Parashewanella spongiae: one gene and its partner. The protein of the gene in region 2 interacts with the protein of the main gene of each other region in a pairwise test. Links are inferred from orthologs where the notes say so. Each region holds a gene or a part of one and is shown on either strand. Other genes may lie near its edges.

The links.
Region 1: the proteins of holB (region 2) and E2I05_RS03010 interact in binary tests that used the Escherichia coli proteins (3 or more experiments, as listed by UniProt). The link is inferred for Parashewanella spongiae from one-to-one orthologs.

What each region holds. Positions count from the first base shown.
Region 1 is NZ_CP037952.1:833,761-849,744, forward strand. The notes cover bases 7,509-10,302. They hold E2I05_RS03010 (DNA polymerase III subunit chi), read left to right. Parts: upstream 7,509-8,570; coding sequence 8,571-9,035; downstream 9,036-10,302. Other genes in these bases: pepA (leucyl aminopeptidase), read left to right, coding at 7,509-8,500; E2I05_RS03015 (valine--tRNA ligase), read left to right, coding at 9,050-10,302. Also shown: ltrA (group II intron reverse transcriptase/maturase), read left to right, coding at 36-1,319; E2I05_RS02985 (hypothetical protein), read right to left, coding at 1,711-2,697; E2I05_RS02990 (endonuclease/exonuclease/phosphatase family protein), read right to left, coding at 3,027-4,523; LPS export ABC transporter permease LptG, read right to left, coding at 4,526-5,584; LPS export ABC transporter permease LptF, read right to left, coding at 5,581-6,717; more of pepA, read left to right, coding at 6,992-7,508; more of E2I05_RS03015, read left to right, coding at 10,303-11,926; E2I05_RS03020 (hypothetical protein), read right to left, coding at 12,310-12,663; E2I05_RS03025 (ISKra4 family transposase), read left to right, coding at 12,996-14,465; E2I05_RS03030 (hypothetical protein), read right to left, coding at 14,448-15,602. UniProt on the Escherichia coli protein: Part of the beta sliding clamp loading complex, which hydrolyzes ATP to load the beta clamp onto primed DNA to form the DNA replication pre-initiation complex.
Region 2 is NZ_CP037952.1:2,814,198-2,830,386, reverse strand. The notes cover bases 1,138-4,136. They hold holB (DNA polymerase III subunit delta'), read left to right. Parts: upstream 1,138-2,173; coding sequence 2,174-3,100; downstream 3,101-4,136. Other genes in these bases: E2I05_RS11055 (TatD family hydrolase), read left to right, coding at 3,500-4,136; E2I05_RS11060 (PilZ domain-containing protein), read left to right, coding at 3,135-3,458; tmk (dTMP kinase), read left to right, coding at 1,551-2,186; mltG (endolytic transglycosylase MltG), read left to right, coding at 1,138-1,554. Also shown: pabC (aminodeoxychorismate lyase), read left to right, coding at 1-547; more of mltG, read left to right, coding at 544-1,137; more of E2I05_RS11055, read left to right, coding at 4,137-4,282; 16S rRNA (cytosine(1407)-C(5))-methyltransferase RsmF, read right to left, coding at 4,602-6,017; E2I05_RS11045 (TonB-dependent receptor), read right to left, coding at 6,171-9,341; E2I05_RS11040 (S1/P1 nuclease), read left to right, coding at 9,717-10,511; E2I05_RS11035 (hypothetical protein), read left to right, coding at 11,408-11,851; E2I05_RS11025 (ankyrin repeat domain-containing protein), read left to right, coding at 13,494-16,189. UniProt on the Escherichia coli protein: Part of the beta sliding clamp loading complex, which hydrolyzes ATP to load the beta clamp onto primed DNA to form the DNA replication pre-initiation complex.

The DNA of each region.
Region 1 (15,984 bases), 2.0 Mb from region 2 along the record:
CGTTTTTAACGTAACTTTTGAGGTGAAATTGCCATATGGCTAACACTCCAGTAAATATCAGAATATTACAGCGAAAACTTTACTTACGCTCAAAGCTTAACTCGGAGCTACGATTTTACAGCTTGTACGATAAACTCAGTCGCCTAGATATACTCGAAGAAGCCTATCGACGATGCAAAGCCAATAAAGGCGGAGCAGGAATTGATGGCATCACATTCAGTTATCTAGAGCAGCAAAAGAAAGTCGTTGTGCTGTTAAAAGAAATTCAAACTCAATTACAACAGAAAAACTATCGACCTAGCCCAGTCAAACGAGTAGAAATACTCAAAGACAACGGCAAAACGCGGAAACTTGGGATCCCGATAATCAGTGACAGAATTGTGCAAATGGCGATGACAATAGTGATGCAACCCGTCTACGAACCTCATTTACATGAACACAGTTATGGTTATCGTCCATGTCGAAGCGCCCAGCAAGCGGTAAAAGTCATTGAAATGAGCCTAAAACAAGGCTACCAGCACGTACTCGATGCTGACTTGAGTGCCTATTTCGATACCATCCCGCACGCTAAGTTGATGGCAAAAGTAGAAAGGCGAATAAGCGACAGCAGCTTTCTGAGTTTACTGAAAAGCTTTATCAAAGCGCCCATCAGCGTAGAGACGGTCAACAGAAAATGGCGAATAGAAGCAAGCCGATGTGGCACTCCGCAAGGCGGAGTTATCTCTCCACTACTGGCTAACATCTATCTCAACGATTTCTGTTTGAAAATACACGAAAAAACACCGTGTAAAATCGTTACCTATGCAGATGATTTTGTTGTACTTCATAAGCAAACCTACACACAAGAGCAACTGGACTGGATAACACAGCAATTAAGTGATGAAGGTCTGAAGCTAAATCAAAGTAAAACCCACTGTGTGGATATGGGAAAGCTGATGAATGAGTTTGATTTCCTCGGTTTTAACTTTCAACGGATCACAGGCCTCATCATCAAAGGCACCAGTTACATCAAGATACAGGCGTCTAAGAAGAGCCAAACAAAGCTGAAAAATAAAATCAGAGACATAGTGAAACACCGAACCTCAAATACACTTGGCGTACTGATAAATAAGGTTAATCAAGTTCTGAGGGGATGGAAACACTATTTTGGTGGGATAGGTTATCCCAGAGGTGTATTTTTCAGAATAAATGTATTTGTAGTAAACCGGTTCTATCGCTGGCATCGTCGCTTAAGTCAACGTCGAAGCAAGTATCTATCACGAGGTGCTTACGAAAAATTACGCCAAGCTGGTCTTGAGTATTTACCCACGACAAGATGATAAGCAAAGTGAAGGGGCTGAGAGAAGTGTAACAACAGAGCCGTGTGAGGGAAAACCTCATGCACGGAATCGAAGAGGGGCTGCTGGATAAGCGATAGCGAAGCCAGTAGCCTACTCTACTTGAACGCACAATTTAACTTTAATTTATTGAAATTAGTTACAAAATTAAACAACCCTAATTCACCTATTAGGTGAGTGCTGAACATTCATATACATGCCAAAATCACCGCTAGCTGCGTTATAAATTTTGCAAGTAGAACCACTACTTGCTGCTATTCATGCCTTGCTATCAGTAATTTTTTCTGCGTATATGAACGCTCCCAACCGATTTATTTAGGATAAACGCTCAAATAGCACAAAATTTAATCTTGAAAGATAAACAGCCCTAGGCTTACTCAGACAAAATGGGCATGCTGTCATTCCTTTTCGGTACTTCAGTTAAAACGGAATCTAACGTTAAATTGTCAGAAGTGACGGCTCTGAAGTCGCTAGCCGTTAGCTCATTTTTGTGAAAGAGAAAATCACGAGTATCCATGTTTTCTGGTTCTGAAAATATGATGTGTCGAGCTCCAGTCCTAGAGACTGTTTTCCATACTTCTTTGCGACTCACTGCATTAAGTGTTTTTACTTGAATTGCATTAATGCTACTTAAGGGAAGGAAGGTAATTGGGCAATAGTATCTTGGTTTTTCTGGTAGTTTTTTTATCGAAAATCCAAATAGTTGATGAGGTCGGGTCATCGAAATGTGATCTGGAACATATGGTATTTGTGAGAGGTGTTCAACCACTAGTTTCATTCGCTCCCCTCGTTGGCTTTGGATAAAGACATTAATATTACTCCAGTTTTTATGGATTATTTTCGGAATGGTTGTTATTTGACAGAGACTATAATCATCATCTTTGGTAGCTGATAATTCATTCATTTGTGAGCTATTTTTTTTCCGTGTCGTGGTTGCTAAAGCTTCTGAAACTGTATTTGTTTGCTGTGCTTTAGTGTCTGTATCGCCATGCTGTTTATTTTTCTTTAAAGGAGGAATATATTCTTGTTTTGTGACTATAGTTATTCTTCCTTTTGATACTAATTCAGAATAAGATTCGTGTTTAACGCCCTCTCTTTCAAAAACGGCTTCAATGAGCGCAATTTCCTTTTTAACGGATTTAGGCACTTTGGTGTCAGCTGTAATTTCAGAATCCAGTTCACTTGAATGGAATTTTATAACCCATTCATTGAGGTTAAACCAACTTTTGTTATCGTTAGGAAAATAAGTATAAGTGTGGTCTCCAATTGCAATCGTATTTGTTTCGCCTTCGATAGGATTTAACCAAACCTGAAGCGAAATGTTTTCAGCTGTAGAAATGTTAGAAGCGATAGATGCCATATTAATTACCTATCTTATGAAACTAAAGGTCAAGAGAAAATGGGAGTAAAAAAACAAATTGAAAAGGTATTTTAAGGAATAGAAAGAGGTTGTCATTGAATGTAATTAAAGATTAATTTAATTTAATCACTTCGGGTTTAATTCTTCGCACCTTGGGATGAACTAACACAAAAGGTTTGTACCTTGTCATACCTGTGTAGCCTGGTATCCAGCGACTTTCACTAAACAAGAAAAAGCCTCTAGACTCCCGCCTTCGCTGGAGTGACGATACCTCGCCCCTCTGTCGGGGGAATTCATTTTTAATCTCGTAGGCTTTAATTCCTCGCCCGCTAATTGAATTGAATATCAACCCAGACTAATCGGTGATCTGAAGAAACAGATTTACCTTGTTCTCCAGCTTTATTTTCAAATAAATAGCGGTATTTTTCACCTTTTGCTTGCCAATATACTCCAGAATCGACAACTTTTAAGTCAGCCGATGGCAACACATAGTCTAAGCGTAATGGAAATAAATGCGTCCAATAATTTGGCGTGCCGGTAAAGGTTTTTTGAGTTAAATACTCTGTACCACCAGTAGATGCAGGGATCATATCGCCAGTTGCAACAGCTTGAGCAATACGGGGATGATTAAGCAATTGTTTAATAGAAAATTGGTACGAGTCGCCATCAGCGGGATCTGCATTCAAGTCACCGGCAATAATGAATGACTCATTAGTTCCTAAACCACCTTTGTTGCCTTGATCGTCAATGAGATAAGTACTTTGTCTGGGGTCGTTACTCACATAATCAGAAAAAAGACGAATTTCATCATGATTACGGCGACCATTTCTGTCTTCGTCACCATCAAATACTGGAGGGGTAGGATGCATGGCTAATAAGTGGATGGTTTTGTCTTCGTTTATTCTAATTGGCAAATCAATGTGGTTTTTCGATGATAAACGGAAATGTTCTAAAGTGCTTTCTTGGTAATAAGGCGTACCGTCAGCACGAGCAGGCAATGCCGCGTTTGGCATATCTTTCCAAAGGAATTGTTGAAAACTCCTTAAGTTATCGGTAACAAGTTCATATTTAGATAAGACAATAAAGCCGTATTGGCCATGATAAAAACCAAAACCGTAGGCGTCAGTGGGAAGTGTTATTTTTCCATCGCCATTTAAATCCTGCTCGGCAAGACCTGTGTTGGTTGGAGCAATATAAAAATATGGATAATCAATAGCCTCAGCGCCATTCTGCGACTGGTTTAAATAGTAAGTGATAAAGTTTTCAACTACCGTCGAATCATTACCTGAACCATCGTGATCAAACTCGTTGAGTAGTAATACATCAGGACGTGTACGTTGGATGACTTCGGCGACATGCTTAATTTGCAAGTTATCACCAGCCGCCATTTCTGCTGGCAGAGTGTCAGCTGAAGTGCGATCAAACGAGGCGTTATAGGTAGCAAATTTGACCTTATTTGCAGTCACATTAGTTGTCTCATCAAAAAGTTTATTTTGGATATGTCCAGAAGCCATAGCATACAAAATAAAACCGACCGAAGTGAGAGCAAATACCGCATTTAAAATATAAACAGCAGACCAAATTTTTCGATTAAATCCAGATCTAACCCAGCGCCCTTTATTCAGTAAGATTACTCCACTTAACAGAATACAAATTATTGCTGTCATCAACATTGGGAGAGAAATGCTAACAATGGGCAGCATTAATGCAGCGCCTGACGATTTTGACCTAGTTGCAATATCGTCAGCTAACATCGAAAAACAAAAATAGATGATTGCCAATGCAACTGTCCATAGTAATAAACCTATTCCCTGTAAATATTTCATTATTATCGCCTAATTAAGTAAATAGCAATCATGGCGAACAATAAACTCGGTGCTGCAGCACCGACAATCGGTGATAATTCATAGACCAAACTGAGAGGACCAAAAATTTGATTACAGATATGAAAGCTAAACCCAGCAATGACACCCATTAATACCCGCGCACCCATGGTAACAGTTCGAAGGGGTCCAAAAATAAATGACAGAGCCACCAACAGCATCACGGCAACGGTAAAGGGCTGCATGATTTTACGCCACAGAGCAAGTTGATACTGACTTGCATCTTGGCGGTTAATTTTCAAATAATCGAGATAATCAATTAGGCCTTGAATTGACAATGATTCTGGTTTTGCGGAAACCACGCTCAGTTTGTCTGGCGTTAAGGTTGATTGCCAATCATATTCTATCAGTTTGCTGTCAGTGATTTTGCTATCGGTTAAATGGGTTTGCGTCACTTGGTGCATTTTCCACGTCCCACTAATGAAGTCGGCGCTTTTGGCGAAGATCATGTGGCGCAGTTTATGCCGTTCATCGAAGCTGTATAGTGTAATGTTCGATAAGCGGTTTATGCTGTTTACTTGACCGATATTGACAAAAAACTCCCCGTCTTTCGCCCATACCCCTTGTCGTGACTTAATTAAACTACCACTCGATATACGGCTTGCTCTCAACTCGTAAGCTTTTTTCTCTGCAACTGGCGCTCCCCATTCACTGAGAGCCATAACGAGTAGCATTAGTGGAACGGCGGTTTTCATTACTGAGAAAGTGATTTGCAACCGTGATAAGCCAGAAGCTTGCATGATTACAAGCTCAGAGTTTGAGGCGAGCATACCTAAACCAATGAGTCCACCTAGCAACACCGCCATAGGAAAGAACAGCTCAATATCACGGGGCACAAGAAAAAGGACATAAATCCCTGCATCGAGAACGGTGTATGCACCACGTCCGACGACACGCAACTGATCGACCCATTTAATGATGCCTGAAAGTCCAGTTAAAATAAGTAAGCATAATGCCGAAGTGCTGATCAGGATCCGTGCAATATAGAGGTCAAGAATCTTCATTTTGCATCCTTTACTTGCTTAGGCTTGTTTTTATTTTTTTCTTTGACCAAACCGGTCATTCTGGCACCGATAGGACGTTCTTTACTCAGCAGCAAAACAGCTATGATGAACGCAGACAAATGAATCCACCACATGCCTAAATAGCTTGGGTATACTTCATCTTCCAGTGCTTTTTTGGCTGCGACCATCATTCCAAAATAACCTAGATATAACAAAATCGCTGGGAACATCTTAGCGAACTTGCCTTGACGAACATTCACTCGTGACATGGGGACGGCAATTAAGGTCATCATGATAATGGCCAAAGGAATAGCCACGCGCCAATGAAACTCAGCAGCGGCCTCTGGACCTGATGTGTTGAAAAGCTCAAAGGAAGACATAGCAGACAGTTTACGTCGACGTTCTTCGACTTCTCTGTCTTGAATCTGCATTTGGTAACCGCCAAATTCGATAACTTGGAAGTTTAATGAGTGAGGAGAGCCTTGATAGCGTACGCCTTGATCCAGTACTAACTGTTGCTCACCATCTTGACGTTCGACAACACGCCCAGACTCAGCAACCACAATGTTTGTTTGGCCGCTGGTATTATCTTTTTCAGGTAGCTGCGCAACAAATACATTACTTAAATTATTCTTTTTGTCTTTATCTTCAATAAACAGCACTGCGCGACCATTAGCACTGGTTTGAAATCGACCGGGAATGATGGCAGATAGTCCGGCTTCGGATTGTGCTTTTTCAAGTAATACGTTTTGCTGTTCTTCTGCCCAAGGAGCAATATAAAGTGATAATGCTGCGGTAATTGCAACATTAAATATTGTGACCGCCAAAGTGACACGGGTAACGTACCACTCACTGATGCCTACACTATGAAATACCACCATTTCATTTTCTGCATACATCCGACCATGAGCCAACATAATGCCAAGAAATAAGCTTAAAGGTAAAATCAACACGGCTAAAGTGGGCAGTTCGAGCGCAAGTAAAGTGGTTATGAGTGAAGCGGGAAAATCGCCGTCAGTGGCATCGGCCAAAATTCTCACAAAGTGCTGACTGATAAAAATGGTGAGTAAAACTGTTAAAACAGCGAGTTGAGCTTTAAAAACTTCTCGGATTAAATATCTAAATACAATCACAGGCCTGCCCGGAATCTAATCTTGTGTTTTTGCTGGAATAGGAATAAGTTTCATGTAAACTGTCAGCACTCAGTGATTTTAGCTTACTTTACAGCAAAAAAAACAGACTATATCACCTTTAGAACTGGAATATTAGTGCGCTAAAGTTGCAGTTCGTCATTATCATGTATCCGTGAATGTTGAAAATGCTTTGCAACCTCTCTAAAACCAAGCATCTTCATGATTCACGTGTAATTAAATTATAATTTTTGTATTTAAGAATCTAGGAGTGCTCATGGAGTTTAGCGTAAAGAGTGGTAGCCCAGAAAAACAACGTTCTGCATGTATTGTTGTCGGTGTTTATGAACCTCGTCGTCTATCTGGAATCGCTGAGCAACTTGACCAAATCAGCGATGGCTACATCAGCAACTTACTTCGCAAAGGCGATCTTGAAGGTAAGTCAGGCCAAATGTTGCTATTACACCACGTACCCAATGTATTGAGTGAACGTGTCCTATTAGTAGGTTGTGGTAAAGAGCGTGAATTAGATGAACGCCAGTACAAGCAAATCATCGCTAAAACTATTAATACCTTAAATGAAACTGGTTCGATGGAAGCCGTATGCTTTTTATCAGAACTGCACGTGAAAGGGCGCGATATTTATTGGAAAGTGCGTCAAGCGGTCGAAACCACGAATGACAGCTTATATTGCTTTGATACGTTAAAATCGGTTAAAGATGAAACACGTCGTCCATTGCGGAAAATCGTTTTTAATGTCCCAACTCGACGCGAATTACCAGCAGGTGAGCGTGCGATTGAACATGGTAACTCAGTGTCAGAAGGCATGAAGCTTTGCCGTGACGTGGCTAATATGCCACCGAACATTTGTAATCCAGCTTACTTGGCCTCTCAAGCTCGTCAAATGGGCGAAACCTATAATAGCCTAACGGTGTCAACTGTTGGCGAAGAGCAAATGGCTGAATTGGGTATGCACTCATACCTTGCGGTTGGTCGTGGTAGTGCCAATGAGTCTATTATGACTGTAATGGAATACAAAGGCGCTGCAGATAACACCGAAAAGCCGATAGTTTTAGTGGGTAAAGGACTGACTTTCGATGCGGGTGGTATTTCGTTGAAACCTGGTGAAGGTATGGACGAAATGAAGTATGACATGGGCGGCGCCGCAGGTGTTATTGGTACCATGAAATCACTATGCGAAATGAACCTTCCAATTAATGTAATCGGTATTTTAGCTGGTTGTGAAAACATGCCATCAGGTAATGCTTATCGCCCTGGCGATATTTTAACAACAATGTCAGGACAGACAGTTGAAGTATTGAATACAGATGCAGAAGGCCGCTTAGTACTTTGTGATGTATTAACCTATGTTGAGCGTTTCGATCCTGAATTGGTTGTTGATACTGCAACTTTAACAGGCGCTTGTGTGATTGCATTGGGTAAGCATGCTTCAGGCCTGTTTTCATCACACAACCCATTAGCACATGAATTGTTGAATGCTGGTGAGCAAAGTGGCGATAGAGCGTGGCGTATGCCGTTGTGGGATGAATATCAAGATATGTTGGATAGCCCGTTTGCCGATTTCACCAACTTAGGTGGTCGTCCAGCAGGTTCAATAACAGCTGCATGTTTCTTGTCACGCTTTACCAAAAAGTACAACTGGGCGCATTTAGATGTGGCTGGTAGTGCATGGAATAGTGGTCAAAATAAAGGATCTACCGGACGTCCTGTACCGATTTTAACTCAGTTTTTGATTAACCGTTCAGGTGTTGAGCTCGGAGAGTAAAGGCTAGCAGGTTAGCAATGAAATGAGGCGAAGCATTAGCTTCGCCTTTATTTTTAAGGAGCAAGAATAGATGAGCCAAGCTACATTTTATCTAATGGAACCCGATGAGAATCTAGATGCAATTGAAGCTCTGCAAGGGTTCGCTTGTCAATTAGCTCATTTTTATTATGAAAAGCAATTACGGATTTATGTGCATTGTGGCAATCGTACAGATGCACACCAAATTGATGAATTGCTTTGGCGCTTCGAAGCCAGTGCTTTTGTGCCACACAACTTAAAAGGGAGTGGTCCTCAAGGAGGATCACCAGTAGAAATTGGTTACGATCCACAAGGACCGCAACAGATTCGACACCTATTGATAAATCTTGCAGACCAAGCCCCTGCTTTTGCGGTAAACTTCAGCCAAATTATCGATTTTGTTGCTGCAGATGACGTTAAAAAAACGCTGGCTCGTGAACGTTATCGCCAATATCGCGGAATGAGTATTGAGTTACAAACTCAAGATCTCGCCAAAGATGCATTTAAATTTGTTTGAGAAAGAATATTTCCATGGAAAAAACATACGATCCTCAGTCTATAGAACAAACGCTTTACCAAAATTGGGAAGCACAAGGTTATTTTAAGCCCCACGGCGATACTAGCAAGGGCAACTATTCCATTATGATCCCGCCACCAAACGTGACGGGCAGCCTGCACATGGGGCACGCGTTTCAAGATACTATTATGGATACCTTGACGCGTTACCAACGCATGAAAGGTAAAAATACCTTATGGCAAGTGGGTACCGATCATGCTGGTATCGCTACCCAAATGTTGGTGGAACGTAAGCTTGATGCTGAAGAAGGCCAAACGCGTCATGATATTGGTCGTGATGCGTTTATCGACAAGATCTGGGACTGGAAAAATGAATCAGGCGGCACTATCACTAAACAACTTCGCCGCTTAGGGGCTTCAGTTGATTGGGATCGTGAACGTTTTACTATGGACGCGGGCTTATCAAAAGCCGTGCAAGAAGTTTTTGTAAAATTGTACGAAGATGACTTAATTTACCGTGGTAAACGCTTGGTGAATTGGGATCCTAAATTGCACACCGCGATCTCAGATCTTGAAGTTGAAAACAAAGAAAAACAAGGCTCAATGTGGCACCTTCGTTATCCATTAGCCGATGACGCATTAACCGCAAACGGTAAAGATTATCTAGAAATTGCCACTACTCGACCAGAAACTATGCTCGGTGACAGTGCGGTTGCTGTCCACCCAGATGATGAACGTTACCAAAGCTTGATTGGTAAGTTTATTATCCTACCAATTGTTAATCGCCGCATTCCTATTGTTGCCGATGATTATGTGGATCAAGAATTTGGCACTGGCTGTGTAAAAATTACGCCAGCACACGACTTTAACGATTACGAAGTCGGAAAGCGTCATAACCTGCCAATGTTTAATATTCTTACTATTGATGCGGCAATCCGTAGCGTGTCAGAAGTGGTTAATACCGATGGCACGAGTAATAGTACGATAGATGGTTCTTTACCTGAACGTTATGCCGGTCTAGATCGTTTTGCGGCCCGTAAAGCTGTCGTTGCCGAATTTGAAACTTTAGGTCTGTTAGTAAAAATTGAGCCACACGGGTTAAAAGTCCCTTATGGTGATCGTTCAGGTGTAGTTATTGAACCTTTGTTAACCGATCAGTGGTATGTCGCTGTTGAGCCAATGGCGAAAACGGCGATAGAAGCTGTTGAAAACGGTGAGATTAAGTTTGTTCCGCAGCAATACGAGAACATGTATTTTTCATGGATGCGTGATATCCAAGATTGGTGTATCTCACGTCAGTTGTGGTGGGGACATCGTATTCCTGCTTGGTATGACGACTCAGGTAAAGTTTATGTTGGTCGAGATGAAGCTGAAGTCCGCGCCAAACATAAGCTAGATGATTCAGTAGTGTTAAATCAAGATAACGACGTACTTGATACATGGTTTAGCTCGGCTTTATGGACCTTTTCAACATTAGGTTGGCCAGATAATCTGGAAGACTTAAAAACCTTCCACCCAACTGATGTGCTTGTAACCGGTTTTGATATCATTTTTTTCTGGGTTGCCAGAATGATCATGATGACCATGCATTTTATTAAAGATGAAGACGGCAAACCACAAGTACCATTTAAGACTGTATACGTCACAGGACTTATCCGCGACGAAGCGGGCAACAAAATGTCGAAGTCAAAAGGTAATGTACTTGATCCACTCGATATGATTGATGGTATCGATCTTGAGTCCTTAGTCAGTAAGCGTACTGGCAACATGATGCAACCTAAATTGACTGCGAAAATAGAAAAAAGCACTCGCAAAGAATTTGCCGAAGGAATCGAAGCTCACGGCACAGACGCGCTTCGCTTTACCTTAGCAGCAATGGCTTCAACAGGACGTGATATTAACTGGGATATGAAACGTCTTGATGGCTATCGCAGCTTTTGTAATAAGCTTTGGAATGCGTCTCGCTACGTACTGATGAACACAGAAAGCGAAGATTGCGGCTTTGGTTCAAATCAAGATATGGAGCTATCTCTAGCCGACCGTTGGATCACTGGATTATTTAATAACACAATAAAAGTATTTGACGATCATATGGCGGCTTATCGTTTCGACTTAGCCGCAAATACTTTGTATGAATTTACTTGGAATCAGTTCTGTGACTGGTACTTAGAGTTGACTAAACCTGTGTTACAAAGTGGTACAGAAGCCCAAATGCGTGGTACTCGTCATACCTTGATTACCGTATTGGAAGCTATGCAACGCTTAATGCACCCAATCATGCCGTACATCACTGAAACTATTTGGCAACGTGTTAAACCAATGCTAAACCCAGAGTCGAATGTGGAAAGTGAAACCATCATGCTCGCAGCATTCCCTGAGTTTGATGCTAAGCAAGTCGACCAACAAGCCATGGATGATTTAGAGTGGATTAAACAAGTGATTGTAGCGGTACGAAATATTCGTGCTGAATTAAACATTGCACCATCTAAACCACTTAAAGCGTTGCTTAAGAATGTGAATGCTCAAGATAAAGCACGTGTTGAAGCTAATCAAACGTTTTTCAATACGTTGGCGAACCTTGAGTCAATGACCATACTTGCTGATGATGAAACTCCGCCTATGTCGACAACGGCTTTAATCGGCGACCTTGAACTCTTGATTCCAATGGCGGGTTTAGTTGACGTTGCGGCTGAAACAGCACGTATTGATAAGCTACTTGAGAAACTCGAAAAAGAAGTTTCACGCATTAATGGCAAACTTTCTAATCAAGGCTTTGTGGCTAAAGCGCCAGCAGCCGTTATCGATAAAGAAAAAGCTAAGTTAGCCGACCTTGAACGTGATATGGAAAAACTCACAGAGCAAAAAACTGAGCTGGCTAAGTTAGACGGATAAGGAAAGTTGCGGAAGAAAGTATACCGATGAGTTCTCGTCACTCCAGCGCAGGCTGGAAACGATAACGCAGCACCTTTTATTTAGAAAGAGCGACCAATTTACGCTCTCTCTTTTTTCGATGCCTTTGAGCATTCACTGTTCTGTGTTGTGACCAGCTCACTTAGATGGCTAAGCATCACTGCTCACGCCTTGAACAGATAAATGCTCAAATAGCACAAAATTTAATTCTGAAAGATCAACAGACCCTAGTGCCTTTGCTTTTTTCTATAAAAGTCGCTGGTATGACAAAGCTTGGTACTTTTTAAATCGCTAGATCCTTAAGGTAAGTAGTGGCTCTGAAGGAAGTTTGCTTCAGAGCCATATGTTTTAATAAAAAAGCAAAATCAATATGTTGGGTTAGTAACGATAATTGAACCTTGGTCTTTCGAAAGTTCTACATCTTTAAAGAATTCCTTAAGGAATGGAAAGAGATTATCTCTAAGCACCACGCCATTGTTTTTTCCTGTTATTACTTGTTGAAAATCCGTTTTGTTTTTTATGTGATGTTTAATCAACACCATAGCAACGTATAGTGAAATGCCGCTGCTTGCTTCATCTTCAAGTTTTTGATAAATATATTTAGCATGAAGGTTGAGTGCTTTATTTATTATACCAAGATTGGTCAGAAACAACTTATATTTGAGACCTTCTTCTACGATTGACTGGATCCAGTCAATGTCTTTACTCAGGTAGGCCATTTCAGAACAAAATTGAATGCCTATGACGGTTAGATCTTTAGCTAATGTAGGGCAAGCTATGATAGCTTCCCAAGCAGCTTTTCCTTCACGAAAGTTTGATGTAGCAAGGCATAAATGAAGGAATTTCCCATGAAGAAGAATGTTGGGAGTAAATGCTTTTTGTGACTGAGCTTCTTGCCATATTAATTTGGGTGTAGATCTTTTTGATCGACGAAAACCATGAAAAGATCATTAATTATCAATTGGATGGGTTTAATAAATGGTGCGAAAGGAGCAATTTTATAGTACTTATCAGTTTCCACACACAACAAGTATATAAAAAGGCTCCTTTCATGAAACTAGCATACTCAAACTCACTCGAATTTTCATTCTTTTCTGAAGCCAAATTGCAATTTGAACGTATTATTTCGCACCTCGAAGACGAGCAAGTTAAGCAAGAGAGCCATGGAGAAGTTGAAGCCTATATCGATACCGAAGGAACTGAGTTGTTGCGGTGTTTATTACAGGGTTTCTTAGATATCAAAACTGCTGAAGAGCCCCGTCAGCAAGTTTGTTCCAACCGTGACATTGCATTGAATCATTTGAAAAATAACTGCAAACGAAACTTAGAAAGTTTATTTGGTACCGTAACGATGCATCGAAAAGGTTACAGTCAACGTCGGTGTGATAGCGTGTTTCCAATGGATGGTGAGCTGAATCTTTCGAAAGATAAATACTCTGATGGTGTACGCCTAAGACTCGCTACAGAAGCAGTCAAAGGCTCATATGATGATGCAGTAAGCTCAATAGATACCACCACAGGTGCGCACGTGCCCAAGCGACAAGCAAGGCAAATTGTGCAGGATATTGCACAAGATTTTGATGGTTTTTATCTCCAGCAGAGATACCTTAAGCCAGAAAATACATCTGATTTACTGGTATTGACTATGGATGGAAAAGGCATCGTTATGCAACCTAATAGCTTGAGAGAGGGCACGCAAAAAGCAGCGAAACAACAGAAGCTCAAAGGACGCCTAAGTGCTGGAGAAAAAAAAGACCGCAAACGAATGGCAGAAGTTGCAGCGGTATACACCACCAAGCCTTTGCATCGTACCCCAGAATCAATCATGTCTAGAAACGATAATTCAAATGTTCGTCCATTACGTGTGCCACCAAGAAATAAACGTGTGTGGGCAAGCGTAGAAAGAAGCGCTGCGACTGTGATTGAAGAAGCATTTTTAGAAGCTCTGGAACGAGACCCAACTCAAAGCCGTCAGTGGGTTGTACTCGTTGATGGTCATCCTCATCAGCTAAAACAAATTTATCGGGTGATGAAGAAACTCAACATCAATGCAACGGTGGTCATGGATTTCATCCATGTGCTTGAATATCTCTGGAAAGCGGCGTGGTGCTTATTTGAAAAAGATGATCCAGAAGTCGAAGATTGGATAGAAAAGCGAGCGACTGAAATCTTACGAGGTAATGCGTCACAAGTAGCAAAAGGCCTTGGGATCAGTGCAACAAAACGGAAATTAAAACAACGAGAAGGCATTAATAAGTGCATCGGTTATCTATTGAGAAATAAATCAAGATTAGAATACGGTAAAGCGTTAGAGCAAGGTTTCCCAATTGCTAGCGGTGTCATTGAGGGAGCTTGTCGTCATCTGATTAATGATAGGTTGGATATCACTGGAGCGAGATGGAGTCTTGAAGGTGCAGAAGCTATATTAAAACTTAGGTCGTTAAGATCGAGTGGTGATATTGAAAAGTATTGGGAGTATCACAAAAAGCAATCCAAACAGAGGTTATACAGATGTGGATAACTTCGTCGTTTTAAAAGACCCACACCCTATTAATTTACCACGACTCATGTTTTTAGATAGAACACAAGCGGTCAGATAATTGCTGTAAGTGAACCAATTTGGCTGCCAATTTTTAACAGTAATGGTTTTGTGTAAAAAATCAGCAAATGGCAGGTGTTCAGCACAATTGCATGACATTATCAGTGAGTTAAGCGTTCTTAAATTGAATTCGACTTTATTACCTTCAATCCAATTCCACACATCAAAAGCCGAGTGATAATCGTGAAAAGTACTACAAGCGTTTATAAATGCATTAATTGCGACAATTCCCAAATTTGTTTCAGAGTGGCTATTTAATAAACATTCTTTTGACTCGCCCCAGAGTTCTTGTGCTAAGGGCTGATTACGAGAATGTCTACATATAGTGAATAAACAAGCATAGGTTTTAGCTTCTGGTTTGATTTTCTGGCGTCTCATATACGCGATAATTTCATTCAAATGTTCAAAATCACGCATTTCAGTCATATAGAGTAAGGCTTCATTTATCGCTCTTATTTCAAGTACCATTCCTTTTGAAAGCATAGTTAGGAGTATATTCATGTACTGTTCAAATTGATTTTGTGCTTTGCAGACAGCCATATATGAGGTGCATGCACAGAATTTTGGAAAATACTTTGAGCTAGGGTTTGTGAGTTCTAACCAAATATATTGCGCGCTTGAAAAGTCATTACTTGTTGAGCAGTTTTTGAAAAATGTAGCAAAAACTCGCCCTGTGAATTCGTTAGAACTGTTGTTCCAAACTTCTTTTATTTGTCTGATAATAAAAATGCCATTTAAAGGAGAGGTTTCTTTTCGAATAATACTACAAGCCATTTTGTCGACATCTTCATGAGTAATGATTTTTTCACTAAATAGCTCCATCATTGTGTCAGCCGTAGTAAAAAATTTTAAATGAATAATTTTCAATTCTTCAGAAGACAAATTACTGTAGGCACAAAACAACGCATAATTTGGGTCAAAACCAGAGTTTAAAAATAATAAGTACTTTTGAGCTTCTACTTTGTTGACGTTTAATGTAGCACTGACGAACTCAAAATGAGTGACAATTTGTTGAAATTGAGTTTGTGGTCTAAATATGCCTGCAGCTACAAGAGACATGATCTGAATCTCAATTTTATTACCTTTAGTGACAGTTAATGGTAAATATCAATTTGAATAAGTCACGTTAAATGAGCTTAATATTATGCAAAGTATGAGTCGTCGAGGCAACTATTGGGATAACGCAGCGATGGAAAGGTTCACCATCAATAAATAAAGAAAAATGGCAGACAAAATCCCCAGTTATACCAATTACAGTAATTAACTTCCCCCTCAGCAAGAGCTAAAGGATTTCAGTACAAGGCGCAAGTTTGAAGTACTATATACCCTACGGCCGCCATACAAAACTGGCGTACAACGCACTTAGTGCTTTTGTCAGGATAATTCAAAAACTTGTAACCTAGTAATGGAATCCTATAGCCTTGCCCTTCGGGAGCTTGTA
Region 2 (16,189 bases):
TGGGCGAGGTTATGCACCGAGCCAAAACGCTCAATATACAGAAATCATTACAATTTTTGATTTACCCGACCATTATAAAGGTTGGCAATCACAAGGAGTATCTTTGTCGATTTCTGAGGTGAAGCTTGCTAATCAGCCGTTACTTGCAGGAATAAAGCACCTTAATAGATTAGAGCAAGTTCTAATAAAATCAGTGTTACTTCCCGATGGTTTTGATGATTGGTTAGTGCTTGATCCTAATAATAATGTCGCAGAATCATCTATGGCTAATATTTTTGCTTTCATTGATGGTGTTTGGTGCACACCTGTCATGTCCAATTGTGGAGTATCAGGAGTGATGCGTGAGCAAGTTTTGATGGCATTGCCTGAAATGAATCATCCTGTATCAGTAACAGAAATCTCAATAAATAGCTTAATGTGCGCTAAATATGTGTTTATAACAAATAGTTTATTTGGCGTTGTTGCAATTAAAAAAATTAATCAACAACTGTTTGATATGTGGGATGGCGTTAATTCCCTCAGAAATTCTCTAGGAGTGACATTGTGAGAAGATGGATTATTTCACTGATTAAAGTCTTAACCATACTTATTCTCTTTGCGATAATTGCATGTGCATTCTTGTATAAAAATATTTTTGATTATGTAGAAGCACCTATAAATATTACTCAGCCAAGAGAACTTTGGGTTGAATCTGGCGCATCTTTAAATGGAACACTGCTTAAACTACAAAGGCAAAAAGTAATAAAAGATATATGGAAAATCAAAGCCTTTGTTAAGTTAAACCCTCAGTTAATGAGCATCAAAAAAGGGGTTTATCAATTAGACGTGACTGATACACCAAAATCTCTTTTATCTAAACTGCACAAAGGTTCCGTTAAAAATTACAGTGTCTCACTTATCGAGGGTCACACCGTTAAACAGTGGCTGAACACTTTAAATAAACAACCTCGATTAAAAGTCAGTGAAGATGCATTTTTAAATGTGTTGCTTGAACAAGGAGATGACACAGGTCTTCCTGAAGGTAAATTTTATCCTGATACCTATCATTACACTTCTTCGACAAGTGTGAATGAAATTTTGACTCAAAGTTATCTTAAAATGAATGTAGAATTAAATAAGTCGTGGAGAAATAGAGCAAAAAATATCCCTCTTAAATCGGCTTATGAATTGTTAATATTAGCCTCTATCATTGAAAAAGAGACTGGAAAGTCAGAAGAGCGTGAGATAATTTCAGCTGTATTTAACAATCGCTTACGAAAAAAGATGCGATTACAAACCGATCCCACCGTAATATACGGAATGGGAGATAGGTTTAATGGAAATATCAGAAAAAAAGATCTTAGAGAGCGAACAGCATTTAATACCTACAGAATTAATGGTCTTCCACCAACTCCAATAGCCGCACCAAGTATTGCATCGATTAAGGCCGCCGCACATCCATCTGATGTCAGTTTCCTTTATTTCGTATCTAAAAATGATGGAAGTCATGTATTTTCTACAACGCTGAAAGAGCATAATCGCGCAGTGAATAAGTATCAGAGAAATAAAAAATGAATGAGTATGAAGGCAAATTTATAGTTATTGAAGGCCTAGAGGGTGCAGGAAAATCAAGTGCTATTACTTTAGTACGTGACTACATTGAAAAGCATACAGGCACTAAACTTGTTTGCACCAGAGAGCCAGGCGGTACACCTCTTGCGGAAAAAATGCGTGATTTAGTTAAAATCGCCGATAAAACAGATCCCTTATGTGACGAAGCAGAATGCTTGCTTATTTACGCAGCCCGCGCGCAGTTAATCGCAAACGTCATCAAACCAGCATTAAATAATGGCAAGTGGGTGCTAGGCGACCGTCATAATCTATCTTCATTAGCGTATCAAGGTGGGGGCAGAGGACTTGGTGATTTAGTAGATGTCATTAGTGAAGCAACATTAAAGGACTTCAAGCCTGATTTGACACTTTATTTAGATATAGAACCTTCCCTAGGTTTGCAACGTGCCGCTTCTCGTGGAGCGCTTGACCGAATTGAGCAACAAAAATTAGACTTTTTTGAAAGAGCAAGATCTCGTTACTTATCAATTGCAACAGAAGATGAAAGTATACATGTCATCGATGCAAGTCAGGCAATGACAGAAGTTCACAAAGACATTATCAGTGCTTTAAAGGCTATGCCATGGTTAAGCTAAATGAGCTGCCTTGGCTTGATGAGGCCAAACATATATTTTCGCGTCAATTAGAAAAAAAATCAGTTTCTCATGCACAGCTTTTGAGCTTAGAAAAAGGTTATGGCGCTAAACAGTTGCTTGGTAGTTTAGCTCAACTCACTTTCTGTGAAAGGCCTACTCAGTTTACTCCTTGCGGTCTTTGTAAAAGCTGTACCCTAGTCGAGTCAGGTAATCACCCTGATTTCCATCAAATTGTTCCAGATGGTAATCAAATTAAAGTTGATCAAATTCGTGAATTATGCGGTGATCTAACAGAAACGGCACAACAAGGTGGTTGGCGAATTGCAATAATTTACAGCTGTGAAAAGCTTAATAAATCTGCAGCTAATGCATTGTTGAAAACGCTGGAAGAGCCTGGAAAGCAAACACTATTATTATTGCAAACTGAAAGTTTTGGATTGTTAATGCCGACAATTACAAGCCGCTGCCAAAATATATTAGTTAAAAAACCCTCGAAGTCTCAAATTAATGATTGGTTAATTTCACAATCTCCAGAATATAAAGGTACGAATTGGTGCATTCCTATAGTCGGTGGGCCATTAGGTTTAATCGAAAGTATCTCGTCCGGACACTATAACAAGTTATTGAATTATAGAAATAATTGGAGTCAAAGTTTGTCGGCTGGTCATCTGTGTGCTAGTTTTTTAACAGTCGATGAACAAACTATTGTTGATGTGTTAGATGTTTTGTATCTCGTTTTTAGGCAATTTATTTTACAAAACAAGTTTAATGATGCTTTATTACAAGCTGAAGTCGTTAAATTAGCAGCTGAAGTCATGCACATGCGCCAAAGATTGAGTTTAATGAGTAATATTAATGCTCCAGCATTGTGCCAACAATTTATATTGAAATATCGGCACCTAGTTAATAGATAATTGAAAATATTGCTTGCAATATATGGTGGGATGAATGGTCGACATTAAAATGGAATTTAAGTCGTTGAATGAGCTATATCGTTCTTACATGCCGTTTATCAAACCAGCCGCTATTTTTATCCCTACACATCATTCTCACCATCTTGGGGATTTTTTAGAAATCTCTTATCAGCTCCCAAATGGTTCCGAAAACCAATTATCAGGCACTGTTGTCTGGATAAACCCAATCGGTGCATCAGGTGGCCGTCCAGTTGGTGTTGGAATTAAACTTGAAACCGATTCAGATGAACAACGACTGCAAATTGAAAAATTACTGGCGAGTAATTTAGGCTCTGGAGATTTGACCTCTACCATGTAGCTCGTTATCCTTTCCCATTATTTTTAAATCGGACTTCATTTGTGTTAATTGATTCGCACTGTCACTTAGATCGCCTAAAATCTGCCCCAGATCACTCAAATTTAAAAACTATTATCGAAACAGCCTCAAAACGTGGGGTAGAGTACTTTTTATGCGTAAATGTACGACAACAAGAATTTTGCGATATGAAAGAAAAAGTAGCGGCTTTTCCTCAAGTGTTCTTGTCTTCAGGTGTTCACCCTTTGGATGTAGAGTCAGGGCTTGATGTAGATAGTTTGAAGTTAACAGCGGCAGATGAAAGAGTTGTTGCAATTGGAGAGACAGGTTTAGATTATTTTTACTCGAATGAAACCAAAGCTCAACAACAAGACTGCTTCGAAAAACAAATCAAGTTAGCCGTAGATATAAACAAACCACTGATTGTTCATACCCGAGATGCTCGTGAAGATACAATCGCAATGCTAAAAGCAGGGCAAGCCGATAAAGTAGGTGGTGTATTGCATTGCTTTACCGAAAACTGGGAAATGGCGAAAGCGGCCTTAGATTTAGGTTTTTACATTTCAGTTTCAGGGATTGTAACTTTCAAGAATGCAGGTGAATTAAGAAGCGTTATTCGTAAAGTCCCTAAAGATAGGTTGTTAGTTGAAACAGACTCTCCTTATTTAGCACCAGTTCCCCATAGAGGTAAAGAAAACCAACCAGCATTTGTTCGTGATGTTGCTGAGTTTGTAGCTGAATTACGTGGCGAAAATTATGATGAACTTGCCAAATATACCAGTGAAAATTTCTTTAAGCTCTTTAGTTGTGCCAATAAATTGAGATAGTTCCCATTTTGAAGAAGGTAATTTTTTGATAAAAAAAAAGCCCAAACAACTAGGTTGCTTGGGCATTGGGAAATGGCTCTTTCGAGCCGTGCGCTACTCGGTTTTCATTAATGAGCTTGAAACTCACTAATAATGAAATTCAATATTAATTAGTCTAGGACACTAATTTAGTTTTTGCCAAAAAACTTTTCGATTTTTTTAGTGTAATACCAATTACAGTAATTAATCTCTCACTCAGCCAAGAGCTAAAGGGTTTCAGTGCAAGTCGTTACTTTAATTGGTATAATTAAATAAACATATTTGTTGGTTAAAATTTTCATTAACCAATAGCAGTATTATCCCTGACTAAATCTCTAGGTAAATTGTTCTTTAGTCTATTTCCTAAATGCTTTACTAAGCCTAATGGACTAGATTTGTGACAAACTATTTTTTCACCTAATGACTTTTCTGCAATATCTAGTTGAATGTCTCGACCTTTCAAATATTCGACAGCTTGTAGTTCTGTTAATTCAATTCGATGCTCACTCGTTGAACAGAGCGAAACAATAGCTTCGTGACTTACTTTTAAACGCTTTCCTTTTTGTTCAGCAAGTTTAAGACCAATTCTTTGGTATCGCATTCTTAACATAAGATGCTTAAAGTGGATTGGGAACAACCAATACTGGTTTTCTCTACACATGATTGGAGCATCTGCCGGCAGTGTAATACCGTATGAATTTTCAAGCCAAAGCATTAAATCTTTTTTTTCTTTAATCCGAATCGGAGTATATGGAAACTTAGTATTCAATTTTGGTTCAGGTTTTATTTTTTCGATGGATTGTAATTTTTTGATTTTAGCTACAAAAAAACCTTCACTATCGAATAGTTGTGGCCATACATGCAAGAAGCCTTCAGGCGTACATGACTTTCTGCTTCCATCAAATAATTGGTGAAGTGATACAAATTCAACAGCTTCAGGGTATAACTCTTTTAGATAAAGGCAAACCTGTTGATTTTCTTGTTGGCTCAGTGTACAAGTCGAATAAATTAATGTCCCGCCAACTTTAAGCGCTGCAAAAGCTGATTGAATCAGTTCTTTTTGTTTTTCAGAAATAGAGAGCACTTTATCAAGGCTCCAATCTTTTAACGCGGAAGGATCTTTTCTTACTGTGCCTTCGCCACCACATGGCGCATCAAGTAATATTGCATCAAACTCTTCGAATAAGTATTGACCAAATACAGTGGCATCAAAATGGGTTAATGTGCAGTTTTTGACTCCCATCCGCACGATATTAGCGTGTAGCATTTTAACTCTACTTGACGAATATTCATTAGCAATCAAACTTCCACTATTATTCATCATTGCTGCTATTTGGGTGGTTTTTGAACCAGGTGCTGCAGCCATATCAAGTACATTATCTGCTGAATTCAATTCATCAAATAATGCAATTGGAGGCAACATTGAACTTGCCTCTTGAATATAAAAGAGGCCTTGTAAATGTTCTAACACATTCCCAATACCATCAATGTTTGGAGTTGTAATCCAAAACCCTGACTCACACCAAGGGATTGACTCGAAAGTCCACCCTTTGGATTCCATCATTTTAAGAAATGAATCAACAGTAATGCGGAGGGTATTTACTCGAATAGAACGACGCAATGGTTTATGACAATATTCTATAAATTTATCAAAAGAAAGATGTTCAGGAAATTGGGTTTTAATGTTGTCAATAAAATCAGAACTAATTTGAGCCATTTGATGATAACTTCGCAGAATAAAAAACGAAATTATAGCATGGCGTAATATTGCATGTACTGAGATAGGAATTTATGATTTGACGCTTTTATAGCACTCTAATAAAAAGCCAGTAACTATTGTTACTGGCTTTGGCCTAAATAATGAAACTATTTAGAATGTGTATTTAACACCTAGACGTACTTCCCATAATGATTGTGCTAAGAAAGTAGTTTCTTCAGCATTATCAGGTAAAAACTCATTATAAACGTATGTACCGTCACTATTTAAAGACGCGTCAACAACATTTTGAGCAGTAAAGTTACCAACTTTTTTCACACCCCAATCATCATTCAACATATTAGCTAAATTTTTGATGACTAAATATGCACTTGCTTTATGATCTTTGTAAAAACCCGGCAATTGTTGATCTACACGAAAATCAAGGCGAGTGTGCCATGAAGAGTTATGTGAATTACGATCAACTATTTCACCACGTGTAAAGCCTTTATCTTCAACAAATTGATTAAAGGCGGTTTGATCAAAATCGTCGCCATAAGTAACGTTCGCATCATCTATTGTTGGAATATAAAGTAATTGTCTACGGCTTCTAAACTCTGTTGCACCAACACTCAATCCATCAAATGCATAAGAAATAGGGCGACCTTGAGTATGGGAACCAAACAAAGTGAATCCAGTTTTGTAACCATCAAAAAATTCAGTTCCATAATGCAAGTTGAAAGTGAATCTATGTGGTGTTTCATAATTCGAAGTGGCTAAACCAGGATTTTGTGCATCAGTTGTAGCAAAACCTGTAAAGTTTGAAAACGAAACAGCACTGGTCATAGGTGAAACATCTTCTGAACGGTTAAATGCATACCCAAAAGAGGCATCTAGACCAAAATCGTATTCTTTCTTAATCGCGAATGAAACGGTAGTTGATTTACCATTTTCCCTTGCATTGGTTAATACAAAGTCACTCTTACGGAAATTACGTTTTACATCATCGCCATCTTCATCTTGACCGACAACAATATAGTCGTAGACTGCACGACCATCAGAAGCTTCTGTACGACTCGCGTTATCCCAATGAGCAGCAGTAATAATTGCACTATCTTGCTTTTGAGAGTAAAGGAAGTCACCTTGAATCACATAATCGTTTTCAGTGGTGTAAGTAAAACCTAAGTTATATTTCCATTCTGATGGAATTTCAAAATCCCGATCGATTGCATTAACTGATGGCTCATTACCTAAAGCAGGGTTGTTATTTGTAACTTCATCAACTTGGTCTTGTAGTGGATCAAAGATAGGCCGACCTTCGCCACTGAACAAACCATCAATAGGTGTGCCATCATCATTAAGTAATTGGGAGTCACGGCGATAGGTATCGATGTTTGTTATACCATCGTTAGAGTAAGAATTTGAAATCCATACATTTGGATTACCGCCAGAATATAGTCCAAATCCACCACGTATCTCTAGGTTATCTTCAACACGCCAATTAAAACCAAATCTAGGTTGTAATAAGTTTTTACCGTCAAGAGTTTCATCATTCCTAAAGCCGTAACGGTTGTGGAAAACTTCGTTATAGCGTGGCTTATCATCACTGGTATACCAATCGTAACGTAAACCAAATACTATCGAAAGATCTACATCTTCGAATGTATATTCATCTTGAATATAAGCTGCATGAGTAGCATATTCAAAATTCGCAGCTGCATCATTAGGGTTATTCGTTCCTGCAGAGTTATTGTAATAAATATCATCTGCAAGACCAGCTTCGAAATCATCTAGGCCATTAAAACGATATTCACCAATAGTGTGCTGCATGAATAAATTAAATACATTTAAATTCTCATATTCATAACCAGCTGTGATGGTATGGCTATCCAAATAATAAGAACCGCTCAGCTTTAATGTTTGGCTTTTCCAGTCAAGATCATTGGATTGACGCGAATCATCAGGGCCGATATAAATGCTGGCTCCATTAATTCGTTCAATTTGAATTTCACCAAACCCACTCGCAGCATCAATAGATTGTTGACGGTTGTCTAACTTAATTTGTCCAACACGCAATTCTGTTGAAAAGTCATCACTCCAATCTGAGTATAACGAACCAACAATTGAATTTAATTTAGCACCCACTTCATAAAAGTGGTTAGAAAGAGTTATTGTATTATTTCGTTCATCTGATTGATCTATGCGAAAACCATCATTATAGTTATAAACTAATGAAGCACGGTGATTATCATTAATATTCCAGTCAAGTTTAACCAGTACTTTTTCATCTTCAACAGGCATAGAAGCTGGTGTACCACCGGCATCATAACCATACACATCTTTTGCGATACGAATAACACGATCAAGTTCAGCTTGAGAGATTTGATTTCCTAGTGCGTCGTATTGGAAAATTTGTGCACCTTCTAATTTTTCATAAGCACCAAAGAAGAAAAGCTTGTCTTCGATAAGCGGTAAACCAACGTCAAAGCCAAAACGTTCCTCAGTGTAATCACCAACATCTACGTCTTCACCTTTTATTTTGTCTCCTCGAAGAGAGTCGCTTGAATAATCATAAAATACACTTCCGTGTACTTCATTAGTGCCTGATTTAGTAACTGCATTAATGTTACAACCAGTAAAGCCACCAGCTTCAACACCAAACGGAGCTATTTCTACTTCAATTTGGTCTAAAGAGCTAAATGAAAATGGCATTCTAACTGTAGGATAACCATTACGGTTCAAACCGAAGCTGTCATTCATACGAACACCATCGACGGTTAAACTACTATATCTCGGGTTACTGCCTGCACAAAGAATGGCTTCTTCACCGTCCGCCTCTTCAATATTGATACGTGGATCAATACGAACTAAGTCTTTGATATCACGATCTGCTGATGCAGCATTTTCTAGGTCTGAAAGGTTGAAGTGAGTAGCAGGGCTTGTTGAGCCATATTCTGTTGCTGTTAAACGCGACCCCTTAACAACAATAGTTTCAGTATCATCTTTATCTAGTTTAAAGCTAAGGTCTAGTGGCTCACCTAAATTCAAAAAAACATCTTTAACTAAGCGATCTTTGAATTTATTTGAATCAATCTTGATGGTGTAGGGACCACCAACACGTAAACCTTTAGCTGAGAACAATCCGGAGTTGTTAACTGTAACTGTTTTACTTGTACCAGATGGTACATGCACGAGAGTTACAGTAGTACCGGCAGCTGGATTTCCAAGAGGTCCAACTATTTCCCCTTTAACTGCAGATGAAGTGTCGGCAGCAAGAGCAGAGGTACTTAACCCTAATGCGAGAATTAACGCACTCGAGATCCGTGAGAGACGATGATTGGTCATCACATTTTCCTTTAGTAGAGGTATTATATGGTTAAAATCTAATCTGTTTTTTGCTTTTTTATCTTATTTTTAAACTGGCAAAATTAAGCAAAAAAATTCCAATTTGTTGTAAATGGAATCAGGTGCGAATTAAAACAGATTTTTCCTACAATTTCATTACAATAATGAAACAGAAAATTCATGATCAGTTGTTTTTAAAACGCTTGTTTATTTTTCGATTTTTTAGTTTTTTAAACAAAGCCTGTAGGAATAGGGGGTATGAGAAACCTTCTTTTAAAAACGAAAGTTTTTAGCTAAATTAATTCACCTCGATGTAAACAAAACGTAACATTAAAATGAGGTGATATTTTAAAATAATAATACTTAGGACTATATATGAGAAAGTTAGCAGTTGTTTTATTTACTTCACTTGTTGTTTTTTTGACTTGTTTTGAAGTCTCTGCATTTGGCCGAAATGGTCATAGAATCGTAGCTGAAATAGCTGAGCAATATCTTACTGTTAATGCTCACGCACAGTTGATGAAAATAACTAGCGGAATACCATTAGCTCGGCTTTCAACTTGGCCAGATGAGATCAAGTCTGATAAGAATTGGAGACATGCTTCTGCTTGGCATTATATCAATGTAGAAGATGATGCTGATTGGGAAAAGTTGCCAAGAAGTTCTGCTGGAGACATCCTCGAAGCTCTTGAAAGATTTGAGAATCAACTAAGCGATTCGTCACTCAGTAATGAAAAAAGGTGGCAAGCGTTGGCTTTCTTAATTCACTTTATGGGTGATTTACACCAGCCTTTGCATGTAAGTCGAGCGGCTGATAAAGGCGGAACTAGTATTCCGGTAAAGTGGTTTGGCGAAACTAATCGTTATAACTTCCATAATGTTTGGGACACACTTATCATTGAGCATCAGCAGTTAAGTTACACTGAATATGTCGACTTCTTACCTATAAGTCACAAGAACAGACAATCTTGGATATTAGGTGACTATACCGATTGGGCGAAAGAATCGATGGTTCTTAGGAATAAAGTTTATGACTATCGAGTTGATGGATCAGGGAAACCTGACTTAGGTTATGGTTATATTTTCAAGCATAGATCGGAAGTTGAACAGCGCATGCAACAGGCAGGAATTCGTCTTGCGAATATTTTAAATAATATTTTTGCTTCTTGATAGCAAATACAAAGTTATACCAATTACAGTAATTAACTGCTCAATTCTGAGCTATGTATGTGCTCAAAGTGCAATCGAAATTGATAAAGACATTGTTACCGACCTAAAAAGCTGTAGTTATTACATTGCTACGTCAAGACAGTTTTGACAACATACAAGCTCCCCAAAAGCAAGGCTAAAGGGTTCCATTACTGCGTTACAAGTACTTGAATTATTGCAATGGTTCTTCGAGCTTGTGCCTAGCACTGAAACCCTTTAGGAAAGTTGCGGAAGAACGTATACCTATGAGTCTCGTCACTCCAGCGCAGGCTGGAAACTAGTGCCTTCGCTGGTATGATAAAGGTTGGTACTTTCTAAATCGCTAGATCCCTTAGCTCTTGGTGAGTGAGAGATTTATCTCTGTAATTGGTACTAAATATTAAGCCATTCTCAAAAAATCTAAGACTGCTTTCAATCGATTTAACAGCCTAAATCATCTTTCATATGGTTTTAATCTTAATTCATAAAACGATTTATCCTTTAAGTTACAAGTAGTTACGGCAACTAACTTATTTTATTTTTGAAAATAATTCGTTTTACTTTTTTTGGTGTATTTAGCTTGATAGCGATCACCAAATTTAAGGCTACGCTTATTGATAATGGAATCAATATTTCTATGACAGGCATGTCGATTTTTAAATTAGAACTTACTTAGGAAAGTTGCGGAAGAAACTATACCAATGATTTCTCGTCACTACAGCGCAGGCTGGAAACGAAGTAACGACAGTTTTGTATGTCGATAGTCTAGTGTCTTTACTTTTTTCTATAAAAGTCACTGGATATCAGCCTTCGCTGCCATGACAAAGATTGGTACTTGCTAAATCGCTAGAGCCCTTAATAATTGATCGGAGTAACACATGCCTAATATCGAGCTCAGACAAGCTGAAGAAAAAGATTGGCCTTTCGTTAACCTGTTAATTCAAAATGAATTGAAATCATATTTAAATGCATTATGGCCTTATGAGCACGATAAAAATCATTTTATTAGATTAAAACAAGCAAGGTTTGGTCAAGAAACTTCAGAAATAATCTCGTTAGATGGGGTTGATGTAGGAAGAGTTACCTTTAAAAAAGAACAAGACAATACAGAAATAGAAGACATACAGCTATGGTACGATACTGAGCATAATTCACTATTACAACAAGTCTTAGTAAATCTGATTGATAATCATATAAATAAAGGTGATTTACTTAAGGTAAGAATGCGCCATGAAAATCCATTAGTTCCTGTTATGAGAATGCTTGGTTTCAGCGATTACTTCGAAACAGATCACCAAGTTTATCTACGAAAAATTACATAAAATAATTAATTATACCAATTACAGTAATTAATCTCTCACTCAGCAAGATCTAAAGGTTTCCAGTACAAGGCGTATGTTCGAAGTACTATATTCCCTACGGCCGCCATACAAAACTGGCGTTCAACGCACTTAGTGCATTTGTCGGGATAATTCAAGAACATGCAACGCAGTAATGGAAGCCTTTAGCCTTACCCTCAGGGAGCTTGTATGCGCAAAAATTACTTCAACAAATTTTCTCAACGTAGAATAACTGTGTTTTCACCAATTTCGTTTGCAATTTGTGCGCATACACAGCTCTGAGTTGAGCATTTAATTACTGTAATTGGTATTAGAAACATCGAGTAGGGTGAGGCGTTAGTGCCCCATCCCTCTCGCAGAACCGTACGTACGGGTCTCGTATACGGCTCCTGCTTAATTTTATTCAATTACTTTGTACTAAGCACATAGCCCGTTCGCACTTCTTCAAGATTGTAGTCGAACCAGAGCACACGCATTTCTGTTAAGTAATAAGAAGTTTTCAATTAAACAGATAGCTGACATTTTCGAAGTTTGCGAAATTACAGTATCAAACTGGATTACCGCTTGGTACGAGCAAGGTGTCTCAAGTTTATTTGATGACAAACGTTCAGGTCGACCTAGTATTTACTCTCAAGAGGAAGCTTCACTCTTAAAATCATTTGTTGATGAAGAGCCTCATCAACTTAAAAGAGCGCAGCCTTTAATACAGAATTCAACAGGTAAAGAGTGCAGTCTAGGCACAGTAAAACGGACGATAAAAAATTTTAACTACAGCCATAAACGCATGAGACATTCACTTAAAAAACAGCGAAATGAAGTCTATTTTGAAAGAGCCTACGATGAATTAGTGAGTTGTGTAGAAATGGAAAAGGAAGGGGTAATAGATCTTTATTATTTTGATGAATCAGGCTTTTCCCAGAAGTCGAACTTACCGTATGGTTGGAGCGAAAAAGGCGTTGCTATTGAATGCACTGTATATCAAAACAGTAAGAAACTAAACGTACTTTGGAATTACCACCACAATAAATAATGAGAACGCCATTTGAAACCAATTAAAATTTCTCTGAGAAGATCTATATAAACTTTAAGTATATATTGATTTATTTCCTTAAAATCTCAGCCACCACTTACCGTTGAATATCAACTGCTTCTCTATTTTCCTAAAAAATCTATATTGTTATGGATACTTATTAGGCCATTGGTTGAAAACTTGTCAAACATTATTAATCTGAATTTTTTGTGATATGATAAATTTTTCGTCAATGAATTTACCTGTATTACAGCAATGGTGTCGTAAGGTTTCCTAGTATCTGAAGGTGTAATATTGGTTAGCAGTTAGATATAAGGGATAGTTATTACCATTAAACTAAATTTTGAAAGACGCTTCATATTGACCGCTTACAAAAGTTGCGGAAGAAAGTATACCGATGAGTTCTCGTCACTCAAGCGCAGGCAGGAAACGAAGTAACGACAGTTTTGTATGTCGGTAGTCTAGTGCCTTTGCTTTTTTCTATAAAAGTCACTTGATACCAGCCTTCGCTGGCATGACAAAGATTGGTACTTCCTAAGTCTCTAGATCCTTTACAATTTATCAATTCATCGAAGACAAAGAATTGGAATGTGAATGTGCAATCCCCTAGGCGCTGTCAGCTCAAACACTTCAATCGCTGCACAGTTAAACTTTCAGCCTCAGAAAGCAAACCTTGAATCAAACACCGTTGATATTGACGGTCAGTTGTTTAGGGTCAGCCTGCTTGGGCAATATGATGCATTCCTCAAATTTATTCGTGATGAAGAAGTAACGAAAAACCACGCTGAACTAGAGTTAACTGATGATGTAGCGAAGTTACCAGGAGCAAATTTTGATGAAAAATTAACAAGAGTGATAATGCGGGCTGAGCAACAAGGAGAGGCCATTCTAGCTCGGGACACCAAAGGCAGGGAGGATTATTTTGCGCGACTCGAAAAATTAAAGACGCATATTATTGGTCAAATCAATTTCGCTCAACAATTACCGGATGACGCCTTACTTTTTCTTGTTGAATTTTCAAACAGACTGGACGAAATGAAACTCTGGCCTGAATCACAGCAGCTGCTTCATCTGGGAGCCTTTCCTATGGCGGTTGAAAGCGAAACTGAATGGCGGTGCATAGACGGGCTTCGTATTCGTTTGGGTTTGTGTGATAGGCCATCGACAACGATTTTTAACTTATTGTGTCGGGAACAAATGAGTGACGCATTACTGAAGTTAACTTCAAAGGTTAGATTTGACTACCGAGTACATTTAGCGGCGACGGTGCCTTGGTTGCTTACAGGGATCGTCTCTCATAAAGACACTCATTTTAAGTTACCGCTGCACGACCTGTTTGCGTCAGATATTTATGATTTACTTCTCACTACCCCAGAAAATTATCACCGCCGTTTACTGAGCAGTATTGACGATTATTTGGAATTATCGCAGCAGGTATTATTTCTGAAAGAGCAATACCTTCAGTCTGAGGATGATGATCTACTAATGGAAATGAATGGCATAGTTGATCGGTTAAAGGAAAATGCTTGGACTGTGTTATTAAAACTGGCTCCTAACCATTTTTATGATGGCAGCCAGACAAGAGATAGCATCAGTAATGAGATTTTAAAGCGCATTCACACAGACCAGCAGCTAACACTTTTTTTAGAGAGTGCATTTATACCGGAAAAGCCTGAGCTAACGGATTACACTGGCAATATCAGCCACTGGTGTGAAAAACTTTATTGTGGTGATTTTTGTGCGCTGGCAGCACTTGTTGTTTACTGTCTTCCCGTGTTTGATAAACGACCGTTGATGATGTGTTTATTGTCACATACATGGCAGGCGCTCTACCGTGATACGTTATGTAGGCACCTTGAACAGTTAAAAGTTAAGTCGGAGTTCGTCACTGTTTGGAGTAAGCAAATTGTTGAGCGATTAACTGAATTTAATGCAAAATACGGTGATGTAGTAGAAAAATACCTGAATAACAGAGAGGGTTGGCAAACCTTACCGTTAAATCGTAAACAAGACTTATTGCAGCAGTGCATTTCAGGCGGCGTCAGTTTTTCTACAATACAAGCGCTTCGTAATTCAGGAGCAGATGAGGTGCATTTAAGTTCACTTGATTGGCGAGCTTGGGTAAATTCAAGAGACTGGCCAAAATTAATTCATTTATTGAGACATCAGGTTAATTTCAATGAAGTAATACATTACGCTTTACCAATCCTTAAAAGTGATAATCAACTGTTGCATATCGCAGCGTACTTTGGGCGAGAGGATGTGGTGGAAGCATTATTGAAGACTCCGAGTATTGAAGTTAATAGTACTAACGAAATCGGGTATACGCCACTGCTTATGGCTTGCCGGATTGCTAAAGATAAGGTGGTGAAGGTACTGCTGAATTATAAAGGGCAGAACCCTAAAGTTGATATAGGGCTGACTAGGGAGCATTCAACATATCAAAGTACGCCACTGCATTATGCTTGTAACGCTGGTCATGATGGTGTGGTGAAGGTAATGCTGGATTATAAGAGGCAGCACCCTAAAGCTGATATCGGGCTAGCCAAGGAACATCCAATATCTAAGACTACGCCATTGCATGTGGCTTGTATCGCTGGCCATTATGCTGTAGTGAAGGTGCTGCTAGATTATAAGAGGCAGTACCCTAAAGCTGATATCGGGCTGAACAGGCAAAATTCAACATATAAAAATACGCCACTGCATGTGGCCTGCCGCCTTGGTAAAGAGAAGGTGGTGAAGGTACTGCTTGATTATAAGGGGCAAGAACCTAAGGCTGATATTGGGCTGAACAGGGAGCATTCAACATGTAAAAATACGCCACTGCATGAGGCATGTGTCGTTGGTCATGATGGTGTGGTAAAGGTACTGCTGGATTATAAGGGGCAGCACCCTAATGGCGATATCGGGCTGGTCATGAAGAATTCATATACTAAGAATACACCAATGCATGGGGCTTGTATCGCCGGTAATGATGGCGTAGTGAAGGTACTTCTGGATTATAAGGGGCAGTACCCTAAAGCCGATATCGGGCTGACCAGAGTGCATTCAATATATAAAGATACGCCATTGCATGTGGCCTGCTGTCTTGGTAATGAGAAGGTAGTGAAGGTACTACTGGATTATTTATCCACACATCCGATAGATTCAATTCGATTGTTTAGTAATGAATTTGGAATGTCACCGCTAAAACTGGCACGAAAATATAAGCATGAGGTTATAGTTAACCTCATACTGGAATGGAAAGGTATTAAGTTAGTGTCCACAACAGATAAAATAGGTGTTTTTTT